Regions from separate parts of the Pseudomonas sp. HLT2-19-2 genome, predicted to be linked through region 1. Evidence: predicted binding sites of a transcription regulator. Region 1 holds the regulator's gene; the other holds the start of a gene.

Region 1 (7,718 bases):
CCGTGCAGCTGATCGAGCAGTGCTTCGAACTCGTCGTCGGTGATATCGGAGCTGTCGCCTGCCGCTTTCGGGGCAGCCGGTGCGGCTGGCGCCGCAGCTACCGCATCGACGGCGAACTGGCCTTTACCGTGCAGTTGATCGAGCAACGACTCGAACTCGGCATCGGTGATTTCGTCGCTGCCCGCCGCATTGCTACTCGGCGCTGGCACAGCTGCCGGGGCTTCTGCCTGCGCCTTGACGGCGTTCAGCGAGTCCAGCAATTGTTCGAATTCGTTATCGGTGATGTCGCCCGACTCGCTGTCAGCAGCCGGTGCTTCGAACACTTCGGCAACCGGTGCGGATTCTTCAGTTTTCGGCTCGGCCAGACGGGCCAGAGCTGCCAGCAATTCAGGCGTGGCAGCAGTGATCGGGCTGCGCTCGCGGACTTCGGTAAACATGCTGTTCACCGCATCCAGCGCTTCGAGAACCACGTCCATCAATTCCGAGTCGACGCGACGTTCACCCTTGCGCAGGATGTCGAACACGTTCTCGGCGATGTGACAGCACTCCACCAGCTCGTTGAGCTGGAGGAAGCCGGCGCCTCCTTTTACAGTGTGAAAACCGCGAAAAATTGCATTGAGCAAGTCCGCATCATCAGGTCGGCTTTCAAGCTCGACCAGCTGTTCGGACAGTTGCTCTAGAATCTCGCCGGCCTCAACCAGGAAATCCTGAAGGATCTCTTCATCGGCGCCGAAGCTCATTAAGGGGGTGCTCCCGAGGTCTAAAAACCTAAAAAACCTAAAATGCTAAAACTCTAAAATCCTAGGCTGGATAACAAATCGTCCACATCGTCCTGACCGGACACAACATCTTCTCTTTTATCGGCATGAATCTGCGGACCTTCACCCTGAGAGAGATGTTTTTGTGGATCTTTTTCAGCCAGCATCGCTTCACGGTCATGTTCGATGCCCGCAAAGCGGTCCACCTGACTGGCCATGAGCACGAGCTTGAGCAGGTTGCTTTCAACTTCGGTGACCAATTGGGTCACACGCTTAATCACCTGACCGGTGAGGTCCTGGTAATCCTGAGCGAGCAGAATGTCGTTGAGGTTGCTCGACACAACGCGATTGTCTTCGCTGCTGCGTGTCAGGAAACCGTCGACTCGCCGGGCCAGTTCGCGGAACTCTTCAGCCCCGACTTCGCGCCGCATGAACCGTCCCCAGTCGGTGCTCAAGGCCTGCGCTTCATTGCTCAGGCCGTTGACCAGCGGCGTGGCGTTTTCCACCAGGTCCATGGTGCGGTTGGCCGCGGCCTCGGTCAGCTTGACCACATAGCCCAGACGCTCGGTGGCGTCCGTGATTTGTGACACTTCCTCGGCTTGCGGCATGTTCGGGTCAATCTGGAAATTGACGATCGCGCTATGCAGCTCGCGAGTGAGCTTGCCCACTTCCTGGTACAGGCCGCGGTCACGGGTCTGGTTGAGCTCATGGATCAGTTGCACGGCGTCGCCGAACCTGCCTTTTTCAAGGCTTTCGACCAGTTCAACAGCGTGTTTTTTCAGGGTCGACTCGAAATCGCCCTGTGAAGATTCGTTATGCTCCATAGCTCCCCCGTGGCGCAGTTTCTCAACCGATGCGTTCGAAAATCTTTTCGATTTTTTCTTTCAACGCCTGGGCCGTAAAGGGTTTGACCACATAGCCGTTAACACCGGCCTGGGCTGCCTCGATGATCTGCTCGCGCTTGGCTTCAGCGGTCACCATCAGCACCGGCAGATGCTTGAGCTTTTCATCGGCACGCACATGGCGCAGCAGATCGATACCGGTCATGCCAGGCATGTTCCAGTCCGTTACCAGAAAGTCGATGCTCCCGCTGTTGAGAACAGGAATGGCAGTGATGCCATCATCGGCCTCGACCGTGTTGGTGAACCCAAGGTCACGCAACAGGTTTTTTATGATCCGCCGCATCGTTGAGAAGTCATCAACGATGAGGATTTTCATGTTCTTGTTCAATTCGACCTCCAAGCAGTCTTAAACGCGCCCAGCACCTGGACGCGCCATTTCAATCAATCCGGCAAAGCACTCAATGACTGTCTGGAGCACAACAGATCGGGACCCGTGCGGTTCAACACCCCACCAGCCGCGTTCGCAGTGCCCCCACACTGCCTTCAGCGCGCTCGCCACTCCCCCAAACGCCCCCGCAAACGGGCCGCGCACTGGCTGTGTAACTGGCTGACCCGCGATTCGCTGACCCCCAGGACTTCACCGATTTCCTTGAGATTCAACTCTTCGTCGTAGTACAGCGCCAACACCAGTCGCTCACGCTCCGGCAAATTGGCAATCGCGTCCGCCAGTGCCATCTGGAAGCGTTCATCTTCCAGATCGCGCGACGGCTCCAGATGAGCACTGGCGCCATCCTCGTGCAGCCCTTCGTGTTCGCCGTCCTGCAACAGATCGTCGAAACTGAATAACCGGCTGCCCAGGGTGTCGTTCAAAATCCCGTAATAATCGTCGAGACTCAATTGGAGTTCGGCCGCAACCTCGTGATCTTTAGCGTCACGACCGGTTTTAGCTTCAATCGAGCGAATGGCGTCGCTGACCATCCGGGTATTGCGGTGGACCGAACGTGGCGCCCAGTCCCCCTTGCGTACTTCATCGAGCATCGCGCCGCGGATTCGTATGCCCGCGTACGTCTCGAAACTCGCGCCTTTGCTGGCGTCGTATTTGGTCGACACTTCAAGCAGGCCAATCATCCCGGCCTGGATCAGGTCTTCGACCTGGACACTGGCCGGCAGACGCGCCAGCAAGTGGTAGGCAATGCGTTTAACCAGTGGCGCGTAACGCTCGATCAGCTCGTACTGCGCGTCACGTGCCGACTTCTTGTAGAGGTTGTAGCCGCTGGCTGTCATAACACCGGTCCTGCCGTTTGTTGCACGAGGCGCTCGACGAAAAACTCCAGGTGCCCACGCGGGTTGGCAGGCAACGGCCAGGTATCGACCTTCTGTGCAATGGCCTTGAACGCCAGGGAGCACTTGGAACGCGGGAAGGCTTCATAGACGGCGCGCTGTTTCTGCACAGCCTTACGCACGCTTTCGTCGTAAGGCACCGCGCCGACGTATTGTAAGGCGACGTCGAGGAAGCGATCTGTGACCTTGGTCAACTTGGCGAACAGGTTGCGACCTTCCTGCGGGCTCTGGGCCATGTTGGCCAGGACGCGGAAGCGGTTCATGCCGTAATCGCGGTTTAGCAGTTTGATCAGTGCGTAGGCATCAGTGATCGAGGTCGGTTCGTCGCAGACCACCAGCAAGACTTCTTGCGCTGCACGAACGAAACTGACTACCGAGTCACCAATGCCCGCAGCGGTGTCGATCACCAATACGTCGAGATTGTCGCCGATATCGCTGAACGCCTGGATCAGGCCGGCGTGTTGGGCCGGGCTCAGATGGACCATGCTTTGAGTGCCGGACGCGGCCGGGACGATGCGGATGCCGCCAGGGCCCTGCAACAGAACGTCGCGCAGCTCACAGCGGCCTTCGATCACGTCGGCCAACGTACGTTTGGGTGTCAGTCCCAGCAGGACGTCAACGTTCGCCAGCCCCAGATCGGCGTCCAGCAGCATGACGCGCCGGCCGAGTTCAGCTAGAGCCAGGGACAAGTTCACTGACACGTTAGTTTTCCCGACGCCACCTTTGCCGCCGGTCACCGCGATCACCTGTACGGGATGCATGCTGCCCATGAATTTTCTTTACCTTGTCTTACTTAGACGGAGGCCACATTACTGGCTGCGCGTTCACAAAATGAACAATGCATGGCAGACCATCGATGTAGGTACAAAAACAGTTCATTAATACCTCAGCCGACCTGCTTGGTCGGGCTGTGGTAAATATCAGCGAACATGTCAGCCATGGCTTCTTCGCTGGGTTCTTCTTGCATTTGCACGCTTACGGCGCGACTGACCAACTGATGACGACGCGGCAGATGCAAATCATCCGGAATCCGCGGGCCATCGGTCAGGTAGGCCACCGGCAATTCATGACTGATGGCCAGGCTCAACACCTCGCCCAGACTTGCCGTTTCATCCAGTTTAGTCAGGATGCAGCCAGCGAGGCCGCAGCGTTTGTAACTGTGATAAGCGGCCGTTAGAACCTGTTTCTGGCTGGTGGTTGCCAACACCAGATAATTTTTCGATTTGATCCCACGACCGGCCAGGCTTTCGAGCTGCATGCGCAGTGCCGGATCGCTGGCCTGGAGGCCCGCGGTATCGATCAGCACCACGCGTTTGCGCAGCAAGGGCTCCAGCGCCTGCACCAGCGACTGACCCGGGTCGACGTGAGTCACCGACACATTGAGGATCCGGCCGAGGGTCTTGAGCTGCTCCTGAGCACCAATACGGTAGCTGTCCATGCTCACCAACGCGATATTCTGCGCGCCGTACTTGAGCACGTAGCGGGCAGCGAGCTTGGCCAGCGTGGTGGTCTTGCCCATGCCGGCAGGGCCGACCATGGCAATCACACCGCCCTCTTCCAGCGGCTCGACTTCCGGTGTGGCGATCATCCGCGCCAGGTGCGCCAGCAACATGCGCCAGGCCTGACGAGGTTCTTCAATATCGGTAATCAGCGCCAGCAAATCGCGCGACAACGGGCCGGACAGGCCAATGCGTTGCAGGCGACGCCAAAGATTGGCCTGGGCCGGACGGCTGCCTTGCAGCTGATTCCAGGCCAGGGAGCCGAGTTGCACTTCCATCAGTTCGCGCAAGCTGTTGAGTTCGAAACGCATCGAGTCGAACGCCCGCGGGTCCACACCACCGGAGGCTGGCGCAGCGGCCGGTGCAGGCCGACGGGGTTCGGCGTAGGTCGGTTCGATCAGCGGCTCGGCGGCAGTCAGTGGCAGGCCGGCGAACAACTGGCGATTGGTGCTCTTGTCGCTCTCGCCTTCGCCTCGCAGGCTCAGTTCGGCCTGGGCGGTAACGATCCGCGACTGGGTCTTGCGCAGCTCGTCTTCGAGTTCCATGTTCGGAACGCGCGGGGCCAGCGCCGACAACTTGTAATCCAGGGCAGCCGTCAACTCGACACCACCGGCGATCCGGCGGTTGCCAATGATGGCGGCTTCAGCGCCCAGCTCATCACGAACCAGTTTCATGGCCTGACGCATATCGGCGGCGAAAAAACGCTTAACTTGCATAAACCACTACCTCAGCCGTTGGGCCCTACTGTCGCAACGATGGTCACTTGCTTGTTGTCAGGAATTTCCTGATACGCCAACACGTGCAAACCCGGGACTGCCAATCGGCCGAATCGCGACAGCATCGCGCGAACCGGACCGGCTACCAGCAGAATCACCGGCTGACCTTGCATTTCCTGACGCTGCGCCGCATCGATCAACGAGCGTTGCAGTTTCTCAGCCATGCTTGGCTCCAGCAGAACGCCCTCTTCCGAGCCTTGTCCTGCCTTCTGAAGACTATTGAGCAATATCTGTTCCAACCTTGGCTCAAGGGTGATCACTGGTAGCTCGGAGTCAGTGCCTACAATGCTTTGGACGATAGCGCGGGATACGCCGACGCGCACGGCGGCCACCAGCGCGGCAGTATCTTGACTCTTGGCGGCATTGTTGGCGATGGCCTCGGCAATGCTGCGAATGTCCCGTACTGGCACCTGTTCGGCCAGCAAAGCCTGCAAAACTTTGAGCAGCTGCGACAGAGACACCACGCCAGGCACCAGCTCTTCAGCCAGTTTTGGTGAGCTTTTGGCCAGCAATTGCATGAGTTGCTGCACTTCTTCGTGACCGATCAACTCGCTCGAGTGCTTGTACAAAATCTGGTTCAAGTGGGTTGCCACTACAGTACTGGCATCAACCACGGTGTAACCGAGGGATTGCGCCTGGGCACGCTGGCTGATTTCGATCCAGACCGCCTCCAGACCGAAAGCCGGATCTTTGGCGGTAATGCCGTTGAGCGTCCCGTAGACCTGCCCCGGGTTGATCGCCAGTTCGCGGTCCGGGTAAATCTCCGCTTCGGCCAGGATCACCCCCATCAGAGTCAGGCGATAGGCACTCGGCGCCAGGTCGAGGTTGTCACGGATATGCACAGTCGGCATCAGGAAGCCCAGATCCTGCGACAGCTTCTTGCGCACGCCTTTGATTCGCGCCAGCAACTGACCACCCTGGTTGCGGTCCACCAGCGGAATCAGCCGGTACCCGACTTCCAGGCCGATCATGTCGATCGGGGTCACGTCGTCCCAGCCAAGCTCCTTGGTTTCCTGGGCGCGAGCGGGCGATGGCAACAGTTCCTGCTGACGCTTGACCTCTTGCAAGGCCTGAACCTTGACCACGTTCTGCTTCTTCCAGAACAGGTACGCGCCGCCGGCCGCCACGGCCGCCATGCTGAGAAAGGAGAAGTGCGGCATGCCGGGCACCAGGCCCATGACTGCCATCATACCCGCCGCCACTGCCAACGCTTTCGGCGAGGCGAACATCTGGCGATTGATCTGTTTGCCCATGTCTTCCGAGCCGGACGCACGAGTCACCATGATCGCTGCGGCAGTCGACAACAGCAGTGATGGCAATTGCGCCACCAAACCGTCACCGATGGTCAACAAGGCGTACACCCGACCGGCATCGCCGAAGGTCATGCCGTGCTGGAAGATACCGACGGCCATGCCGCCGATCAGGTTAATGAACAGAATCAGCAGGCCGGCAATGGCGTCGCCGCGCACGAACTTGCTGGCACCGTCCATCGAACCGTAGAACTCGGCTTCCTGGGCCACTTCCATACGGCGCAATTTGGCCTGGTTCTGATCGATCAGGCCGGCGTTCAGGTCGGCGTCGATCGCCATCTGTTTGCCGGGCATCGCATCGAGGGTGAAGCGCGCGCTCACCTCGGAAATCCGCCCGGCACCCTTGGTCACTACGACGAAGTTGATGATCATCAAAATCGCGAAGACCACGATACCGACCACGTAGTTACCGCCGATCACCACCTCACCGAAGGCCTGGATCACCTTACCGGCGGAGGCGTGACCGTCCTGACCGTGGAGCATCACCACCCGGGTGGAGGCCACGTTCAACGCCAGCCGCAGTAGCGTCGCCACCAGTAGAATGGTCGGAAACACCGCGAAATCCAGCGGTCGCAAGGCATAAACGCACACCAGCAACACTACGATCGACAAGGCAATATTGAACGTGAAGAACACGTCCAGCAGGAACGGCGGGATCGGCAACATCATCATCGCCAGCATGACCAGCAGCAACAACGGCACACCCAGATTGCCCCGACTTAAGTCGGCAACGTTTGTGCGAGCACTGTTGAGTAACTGAGAGCGATCCACCGGTTTTCCCCGTTCCTTTAAAGCAAACTTTTGACGCCTGAAGCAGGCGCAAAGCGGCTACTGCAAGAAACCTTCCAACTTCTGCGGGGGGTTGAAACAGAGGGATTTATCAGCGGGATTTGTACTGTGGACCGGCAGCTGCTACGAGCGCCTCTTTCAGGAATCGCGCCGCAGATCCGGTGGAATTGGCAGATCGCCCTTGAGCGGATCCGGGCGCTTGCCCTTGCCGGCGCGATGCTGGCGGATCTGGTAGACGTAAGCGAGCACCTGGGCGACGGCAAGATAGAGCCCGCCAGGGATTTCCTGATCAAGTTCGGTGGAGTAGTAGATCGAACGTGCCAGCGCCGGCGACTCAAGCAGCAGCACGTCGTTGGCCACAGCGATTTCACGGATTTTCAAGGCCAGGAAGTCGCTGCCTTTG
Region 2 (7,718 bases), 1.9 Mb from region 1:
GCGACAGTGTTGATTACCGCGCGGCAACTGCGCCCCGGCGACAACAACCGCACCCTTGGCGCGCCAATCGCCAACAGTCAGGTGCTGATTCTCGATGAGGATTTTGAACCGGTGGCCGAACAGACGGTCGGTGAGTTGTACATCGTCGGGCCAGGCGTATGCCTGGGCTACCTGAACAATCCGCAGCAGACCGCCGAACGCTATCTGAACCTGAGCCTGCCGAATGGCCGGATGCTGCGCGTTTATCGCACCGGCGACATGGCGAAGTGGACCCGCGACGGCATTGAGCTGTGCGGGCGACGAGACAATCAGGTGAAGATTCGCGGCTTTCGGGTCGAGCCGGAAGAGATCGAACGCTGCTTGCGCGACAGTCAGCTGTACCGCCAGGTGGCGGTGGTCATCGACAGCCAGCGACGGATTCTGGCCTTCCTCGCGCAGCCTCAGGAGGATCAACCCGGCACCGCTCGCAATGCGTTGAAAGCCCACTCGATGCAGTTTTTGCCGGATTACATGCAGCCCACAGCGTGGACCGAACTACCGAGCATGCCGTTCGCCAGCAACGGCAAAGTCGACCGCAAGGCGCTGCTGGCGATGCCCGTGAATGTCTCCGAAAACACTTTGCGGCGTTTGCCCGCCAGTGCCGATGAGGCGCTGTTGTTGGAGATCTGGGCTGAGCTGCTAGAACTGCCGGCCAGCGATATTTCTACCGACGAAAGTTTCTTTAACCTGGGCGGTCACTCGATCCTGCTGTCGCGCATGCTTTTGCGCTTGCGGGAAGCGTTCGGTCGCAGCATCTCGATCAACCGCTTCATCGAATTGCCGACCATCGCGAAGTTGGCGACCTTGGTGCGTGGCTCCAGCACCGAAGAGGTGCTGAGCGCGCAGGCCATGGCCGATGCCTTCCGTGAACTGGATATCCAGCCGTTGCCAGTCAACCGCATGGGCGATGTGCACAGGGTGATCGTTACCGGCGCCAACAGCTTTGTCGGCGTGCACATCGTCGAAGCATTGCTGGCCTGGGGCGCCAGCGAAGTCGCCTGCCTGGTGCGCGATGGCGGTGGGCAATCGGCGGCCGAGCGTTTTGCCCATGCGTTGCGAGAAAATCGTCTGGAGCATCTGGACCTGAGCCGAGTGCGGGTTTACGCGGCGGACATTACTCGTCCTTCATTGGGGCTCGAAGCGGATGTTTACGAGCGACTGGATCGGCAATTCGGCGCGTTGGTGCACAACGCCGCCAACGTCAATCACGTACTCGATTACGAGTCGCTGGCGCGGGATAACGTTGAGCCGATTTTCGAGTGCCTTCGGTTGTGTGAAGGGCGCAGCAAAAAGATCTTCAATTTTGTCTCTACGCTCTCGGCCTCCAGCACGATTGCCGCCGATGGCCGGGTGCTGGAATTGCCCGCCGCGCAGACCCCGCCGATCTACATCAAGAACGGCTACAACCTGTCCAAATGGGTCGGTGAGCGGATCCTCGAACGGGCTCGCGAGCGTGGCGTACGGGTCAATCTTTATCGCCCCGGCAACATCAGTTTCAACAGCCTCACGGGTGTCTGCCAGCCTCACAAGAATCGCTTGATGCTGATGCTCAAAGGCTCGATACAGCTCGGCCAGGTGCCGGAGTTCACGCTGAATTTCGACCTGATGCCGGTGGACTTTCTAGCCCGGTTCATCGCCTTCCATGCCAGCCGTTATCAGCCTGAAAAAGCAGTGTTCAACCTGCACAACCCCGAGCCTCTGAGCTGGGACAACTACGTCGGGTCATTTCGTGAGGCCGGTCGGGAGTTTTCCATGGTCAGCGTCGCCGACTGGCAGCAGCAATTGGGCCGGGTCGACAGCGACAACGCATTGTTCGGCGTGCTCGGTTTTTACCTCAACGGTTTCGAAGAAGACATCGGCGACATCTCAATGATCGGCCACGACAACGCCCAGGCCGGCGTCCGGCAGATGGGCGCGCACTACCCGCAAAAGTCCCCGGCGCTGCTGCGTCGCGGCTGCGACTACCTCAAAGAAATCAATTTCATCTGATTCAATCCAACCCCAAGAATGGAGCAAGACCATGAGCACTCTGCAACCCGATACCCTGATCAAAAATCCTCAAGGCTGCCACGTGGTGTCCTCGGTGGAAGTGCCGGCCGATGCCGAGAAAGTCTGGGCAGTGGTCGGTAACTTTGCCGGCTTCGATCAATTCATTCCGGCGCTGTCGCACATCGAAATGACTGGTGAAGGCGTGTCGTCCCTGCGCAAGAAATTCTTCAAGGACGGCAACCTGGTGGTCGAGCAACTCAACTCGCGGGATGACCAGGCATTGAACATGACGTGGACCACGATCTACAACACCCTGGGCGTGGCCAACTTGTGGGCGGCGATGAGTGTCCATCCGCTGGATGCGGGTAAGTCGCGGGCGACCTGGACCATCATCGCCGAACCCGCACAGGGCGGTGCCGAGGCGTTGCCGGGGTTCAAGGACTTCGTTCAGGGCTTTGCCGATGATGCAATGAACAATGTGCTGACACTGTTTGTGTAAGGCATAAGAAAGCCCGCTGCGGATCACTCCACAGCGGGCTTCTTTTACATCGTTTGATCAGATTTTGAAGCTATCAACCAATTGCTTCAACCGATTCGCCTGCAGGGACAACGCATCGCAATCCTTCAACGTTTCATTGAGGTTGGCCACGCTCTGCTGATTCAGCAAGTTGATCTGGTTAACGTCGACGTTGAGGGTTTCCACGACCGCCGTCTGCTCTTCGGTCGCCGCGGCCACCGACTGGTTCATACCGTCGATTTCGCCGATGCGCTGGGTCACGCTGACTAATCGCAAGCCAGCCTGGTTCGCCACTTCGACGCTCTGTTCGCTGGAGGCCTGACTGGCGTTCATAGTCGTCACCGCTTCGCGAGAGCCGATCTGCAGCGAGGTGATCATCTTGTGGATCTCCTCCGCTGATTCCTGAGTACGGTGAGCGAGGTTACGCACTTCGTCCGCCACCACCGCGAAACCACGACCGGCTTCACCGGCACGGGCCGCTTCGATGGCTGCGTTGAGCGCGAGCAAGTTGGTTTGCTGGGAGATGCCTTTGATCACATCCAGAATGTGCCCGATGTTGTCGGTGCTGGCGTTCAGGGTTTCGATCTGAGTGCAGGACAGGCTGATTTTCTGCGACAACTCGGTCATCGCCAGAATGGTTTTCTCCACCACCTGCCGACCGTCATCGGCCTGCTCGCTCGCACCGCTGGCGTGCTGGGAAGCATCGGCGGCATTGCGGGCGATTTCCTGGGTGGCGGCGCCCAATTGATTAATCGCCGCGGCTACGCTGTTGGTGCGGGCGCTTTGCTCGTCGGAGCCGACGATCGAGGCGTTGGACGAGGCCATCACCCGTTGCGACAGGTCGTGAACCTGACGGGTTGCCGATGACACTTCGGAAATCGACGCGTGAATTCGCTCCACGAACTGGTTGAACGAACCGCCCAGCTCACCGAACTCGTCTTTACTTTCCACGGCCAGGCGACGGGTCAGGTCGCCCTCACCTTGGGCAATGTCCTGCATCGCACGGCCCATGGTGGTCAGTGGACGCATCAATACATTGATCAGCAGGCTCAGCAGCACCGCAATGGCCGTCACGGCGATAAACATCGCGATCAGCGCAGAAGTGCGGAATTGGCTGAGTGGCGCGTAGGCCTTGTCCTTGTCGATCGACAGACCGATGTACCACTCGGCATTCGGCAGACCACTGACCGGCGTGAACGAAAGGATACGGTCCTGCTTGTTCAGGGTGACTTCTTGATTGCCCTTCTCGATGCGCACGCCGGCGTTCGGGTAGATGTCCTTCAGGTTTTTCATCACCTGGTCTTTGTCCGGGCTGACGATCACCTGACCGTCGGCGCTGACCAGGAACGCGTGGCCGATGCCACCGAAGTCCACCGAGTTGATGATCTTCACCAGTGTTTCCAGGCTCAGGTCACCACCGACCACGCCGAGCAACTCGCCGTTCTTTTTCACCGGCAGGGCGATGGTCACCACCAGGCCACCGACGGCAGCCATGTAAGGCGGGGTCAGCATGGTTTTGTCGGCAGCCATCGCTTGTTTGTACCAGGGACGCTGACGCGGATCGTAACCGTCAGGCATCTTCGCGTCCGGGCGCTGAGTGAACACGCCGTTGGCCTGGCCCACGTAGGTGAACTGGAAGTTCGAGGTGAGGGTCGGTTGATTGACAAGCCCCGGGAGGTCGGCATTGGCGCCTTGATGTGCAACATTCTGCGCGAGGTTTTCCAACACCAGCACACGGCCGCTCATCCAGTTCTGCACGCTGCTGGCGGTCAGATCGCCAGCTTGCTGGACGCTCGATTCAAGGCTTTCACGGATGGTATTTCGCTGCAGATAGTCGTTGTACAAAGTGAACAACGCAAAAGCCAGCACCACGACGCCGGAGGCGGCCAGCAGGATTTTATGACTGAATTTGAGATTCATTTCATGCGACTTCTTATGCAAAAAGTGGGGATGCGTTACGGAGTGCAACATTCCATGTAACAGCGCAGCCAGTGCTCTGGGGCCGCTCTACGTTGGTGCACGCATGTCTCATCAGTCTGTCGGCACAAACCGGAGAAAACTTAGGGGTTTGTACGAAATGGTCGGCATTCCTGTCAGATACCCGCCGAACGGCGTGCCAGAGCGCTCATCAGCCTTTTTGTAAGAACGGTTATTCGTACGGGCGCAACCCACCGCTATGAGTACGTGTTACGCAGCTTCAACGATGGTTCGGTAGATAACATCTCTCTGGATGTCTTGATGTTCGACTATGGCGCCACTGAGCTTTTAGCCAGCCCAGAACGACAAAACCCCTGTCTGCGTTAGCAGACAGGGGTTTCGGAATTCAATCTTGACGATGACCTACTCTCGCATGGGGAAACCCCACACTACCATCGGCGATGCATCGTTTCACTGCTGAGTTCGGGATGGGATCAGGTGGTTCCAATGCTCTATGGTCGTCAAGAAATTCTGTGACCAGCCCGTTACAGCGTAACGTGCCAGCAAAATTGGTGACTTATACTAAAACAAAACCCCTACCTGCATACGCAGATAGGGGTTTCGGAATTTAATCTTGACGATGACCTACTCTCACATGGGGAAACCCCACACTACCATCGGCGATGCATCGTTTCACTGCTGAGTTCGGGATGGGATCAGGTGGTTCCAATGCTCTATGGTCGTCAAGAAATTCGGTAGCCAGGTCGTGGGCCTTTGCAGGTTCACGCTCCAGCGAATGGGTATGCGATAGTTTGGTGTTTTGTGAGTATCTCGAACTTTCGGTTCGTTTCGTCTTCACACACCGCAATCTGGCCTTTCGACGCAAATTGCTTGGGTGTTATATGGTCAAGCCTCACGGGCAATTAGTATTGGTTAGCTCAACGCCTCACAGCGCTTACACACCCAACCTATCAACGTCGTAGTCTTCGACGGCCCTTCAGGGGACTCAAGGTCCCAGTGAGATCTCATCTTGAGGCTAGTTTCCCGCTTAGATGCTTTCAGCGGTTATCTATTCCGAACATAGCTACCCGGCAATGCCACTGGCGTGACAACCGGAACACCAGAGGTTCGTCCACTCCGGTCCTCTCGTACTAGGAGCAGCCCCTCTCAAATCTCAAACGTCCACGGCAGATAGGGACCGAACTGTCTCACGACGTTCTAAACCCAGCTCGCGTACCACTTTAAATGGCGAACAGCCATACCCTTGGGACCGGCTTCAGCCCCAGGATGTGATGAGCCGACATCGAGGTGCCAAACACCGCCGTCGATATGAACTCTTGGGCGGTATCAGCCTGTTATCCCCGGAGTACCTTTTATCCGTTGAGCGATGGCCCTTCCATACAGAACCACCGGATCACTAAGACCTACTTTCGTACCTGCTCGACGTGTCTGTCTCGCAGTCAAGCGCGCTTTTGCCTTTATACTCTACGACCGATTTCCGACCGGTCTGAGCGCACCTTCGTACTCCTCCGTTACTCTTTAGGAGGAGACCGCCCCAGTCAAACTACCCACCATACACTGTCCTCGATCCGGATAACGGACCTGAGTTAGAACCTCAAAGTTGCCAGGGTGGTATTTCAAGGTTGGCTCCACGCGAACTGGCGTCCACGCTTCAAAGCCTCCCACCTATCCTACACAAGCAAATTCAAAGTCCAGTGCAAAGCTATAGTAAAGGTTCACGGGGTCTTTCCGTCTAGCCGCGGATACACTGCATCTTCACAGCGATTTCAATTTCACTGAGTCTCGGGTGGAGACAGCGCCGCCATCGTTACGCCATTCGTGCAGGTCGGAACTTACCCGACAAGGAATTTCGCTACCTTAGGACCGTTATAGTTACGGCCGCCGTTTACCGGGGCTTCGATCAAGAGCTTCGCGTTAGCTAACCCCATCAATTAACCTTCCGGCACCGGGCAGGCGTCACACCCTATACGTCCACTTTCGTGTTTGCAGAGTGCTGTGTTTTTAATAAACAGTCGCAGCGGCCTGGTATCTTCGACCGGCATGGGCTTACGCAGTAAATGCTTCACCCTCACCGGCGCACCTTCTCCCGAAGTTACGGTGCCATTTTGCCTAGTTCCTTCACCCGAGTTCTCTCAAGCGCCTTGGTATTCTCTACCCAACCACCTGTGTCGGTTTGGGGTACGGTTCCTGGTTACCTGAAGCTTAGAAGCTTTTCTTGGAAGCATGGCATCAACCACTTCGTCACCCAAAGGGTAACTCGTCATCAGCTCTCGGCCTTAGACTCCCGGATTTACCTAAGAGTCCAGCCTACCACCTTAAACTTGGACAACCAACGCCAAGCTGGCCTAGCCTTCTCCGTCCCTCCATCGCAATAACCAGAAGTACAGGAATATTAACCTGTTTTCCATCGACTACGCTTTTCAGCCTCGCCTTAGGGACCGACTAACCCTGCGTCGATTAACGTTGCGCAGGAAACCTTGGTCTTTCGGCGTGGGTGTTTTTCACACCCATTGTCGTTACTCATGTCAGCATTCGCACTTCTGATACCTCCAGCAAGCTTCTCAACTCACCTTCACAGGCTTACAGAACGCTCCTCTACCGCATCACCTAAGTGATACCCGTAGCTTCGGTGTATGGTTTGAGCCCCGTTACATCTTCCGCGCAGGCCGACTCGACTAGTGAGCTATTACGCTTTCTTTAAAGGGTGGCTGCTTCTAAGCCAACCTCCTAGCTGTCTAAGCCTTCCCACATCGTTTCCCACTTAACCATAACTTTGGGACCTTAGCTGACGGTCTGGGTTGTTTCCCTTTTCACGACGGACGTTAGCACCCGCCGTGTGTCTCCCATGCTCGGCACTTGTAGGTATTCGGAGTTTGCATCGGTTTGGTAAGTCGGGATGACCCCCTAGCCGAAACAGTGCTCTACCCCCTACAGTGATACATGAGGCGCTACCTAAATAGCTTTCGAGGAGAACCAGCTATCTCCGAGCTTGATTAGCCTTTCACTCCGATCCACAGGTCATCCGCTAACTTTTCAACGGTAGTCGGTTCGGTCCTCCAGTTAGTGTTACCCAACCTTCAACCTGCCCATGGATAGATCGCCCGGTTTCGGGTCTATTCCCAGCGACTAGACGCCCTATTAAGACTCGCTTTCGCTACGCCTCCCCTATTCGGTTAAGCTCGCCACTGAAAATAAGTCGCTGACCCATTATACAAAAGGTACGCAGTCACCCAAC

What was found. Region 1 encodes FliA, which starts transcription of late flagellar genes. Its sites were predicted from a motif close to CTAAAGTTTNNNNNNNNNNNGCCGNTAA; they were not measured.
Region 2: a site for FliA is predicted at 4,582-4,609, ahead of ACYZTU_RS01900 (methyl-accepting chemotaxis protein). Genes of this name have one in related genera too.

The regions. Positions count from the first base shown of each region.
Region 1 covers NZ_CM142712.1:4,487,376-4,495,093, forward strand. The annotation lists gene ACYZTU_RS20845 (chemotaxis protein CheA) at 1-740, opposite strand, end outside; gene ACYZTU_RS20850 (protein phosphatase CheZ) at 794-1,582, opposite strand; gene ACYZTU_RS20855 (chemotaxis response regulator CheY) at 1,605-1,976, opposite strand; gene fliA (RNA polymerase sigma factor FliA) at 2,144-2,884, opposite strand; gene fleN (flagellar synthesis regulator FleN) at 2,881-3,711, opposite strand; gene flhF (flagellar biosynthesis protein FlhF) at 3,828-5,156, opposite strand; gene flhA (flagellar biosynthesis protein FlhA) at 5,168-7,297, opposite strand; gene flhB (flagellar biosynthesis protein FlhB) at 7,454-7,718, opposite strand, start outside.
Region 2 covers NZ_CM142712.1:394,593-402,310, reverse strand. The annotation lists gene ACYZTU_RS01910 (amino acid adenylation domain-containing protein) at 1-2,028, shown strand, start outside; gene ACYZTU_RS01905 (SRPBCC family protein) at 2,060-2,527, shown strand; gene ACYZTU_RS01900 (methyl-accepting chemotaxis protein) at 2,585-4,465, opposite strand; rRNA gene rrf (5S ribosomal RNA) at 4,873-4,988, opposite strand; rRNA gene rrf (5S ribosomal RNA) at 5,095-5,210, opposite strand; rRNA gene ACYZTU_RS01885 (23S ribosomal RNA) at 5,365-7,718, opposite strand, start outside.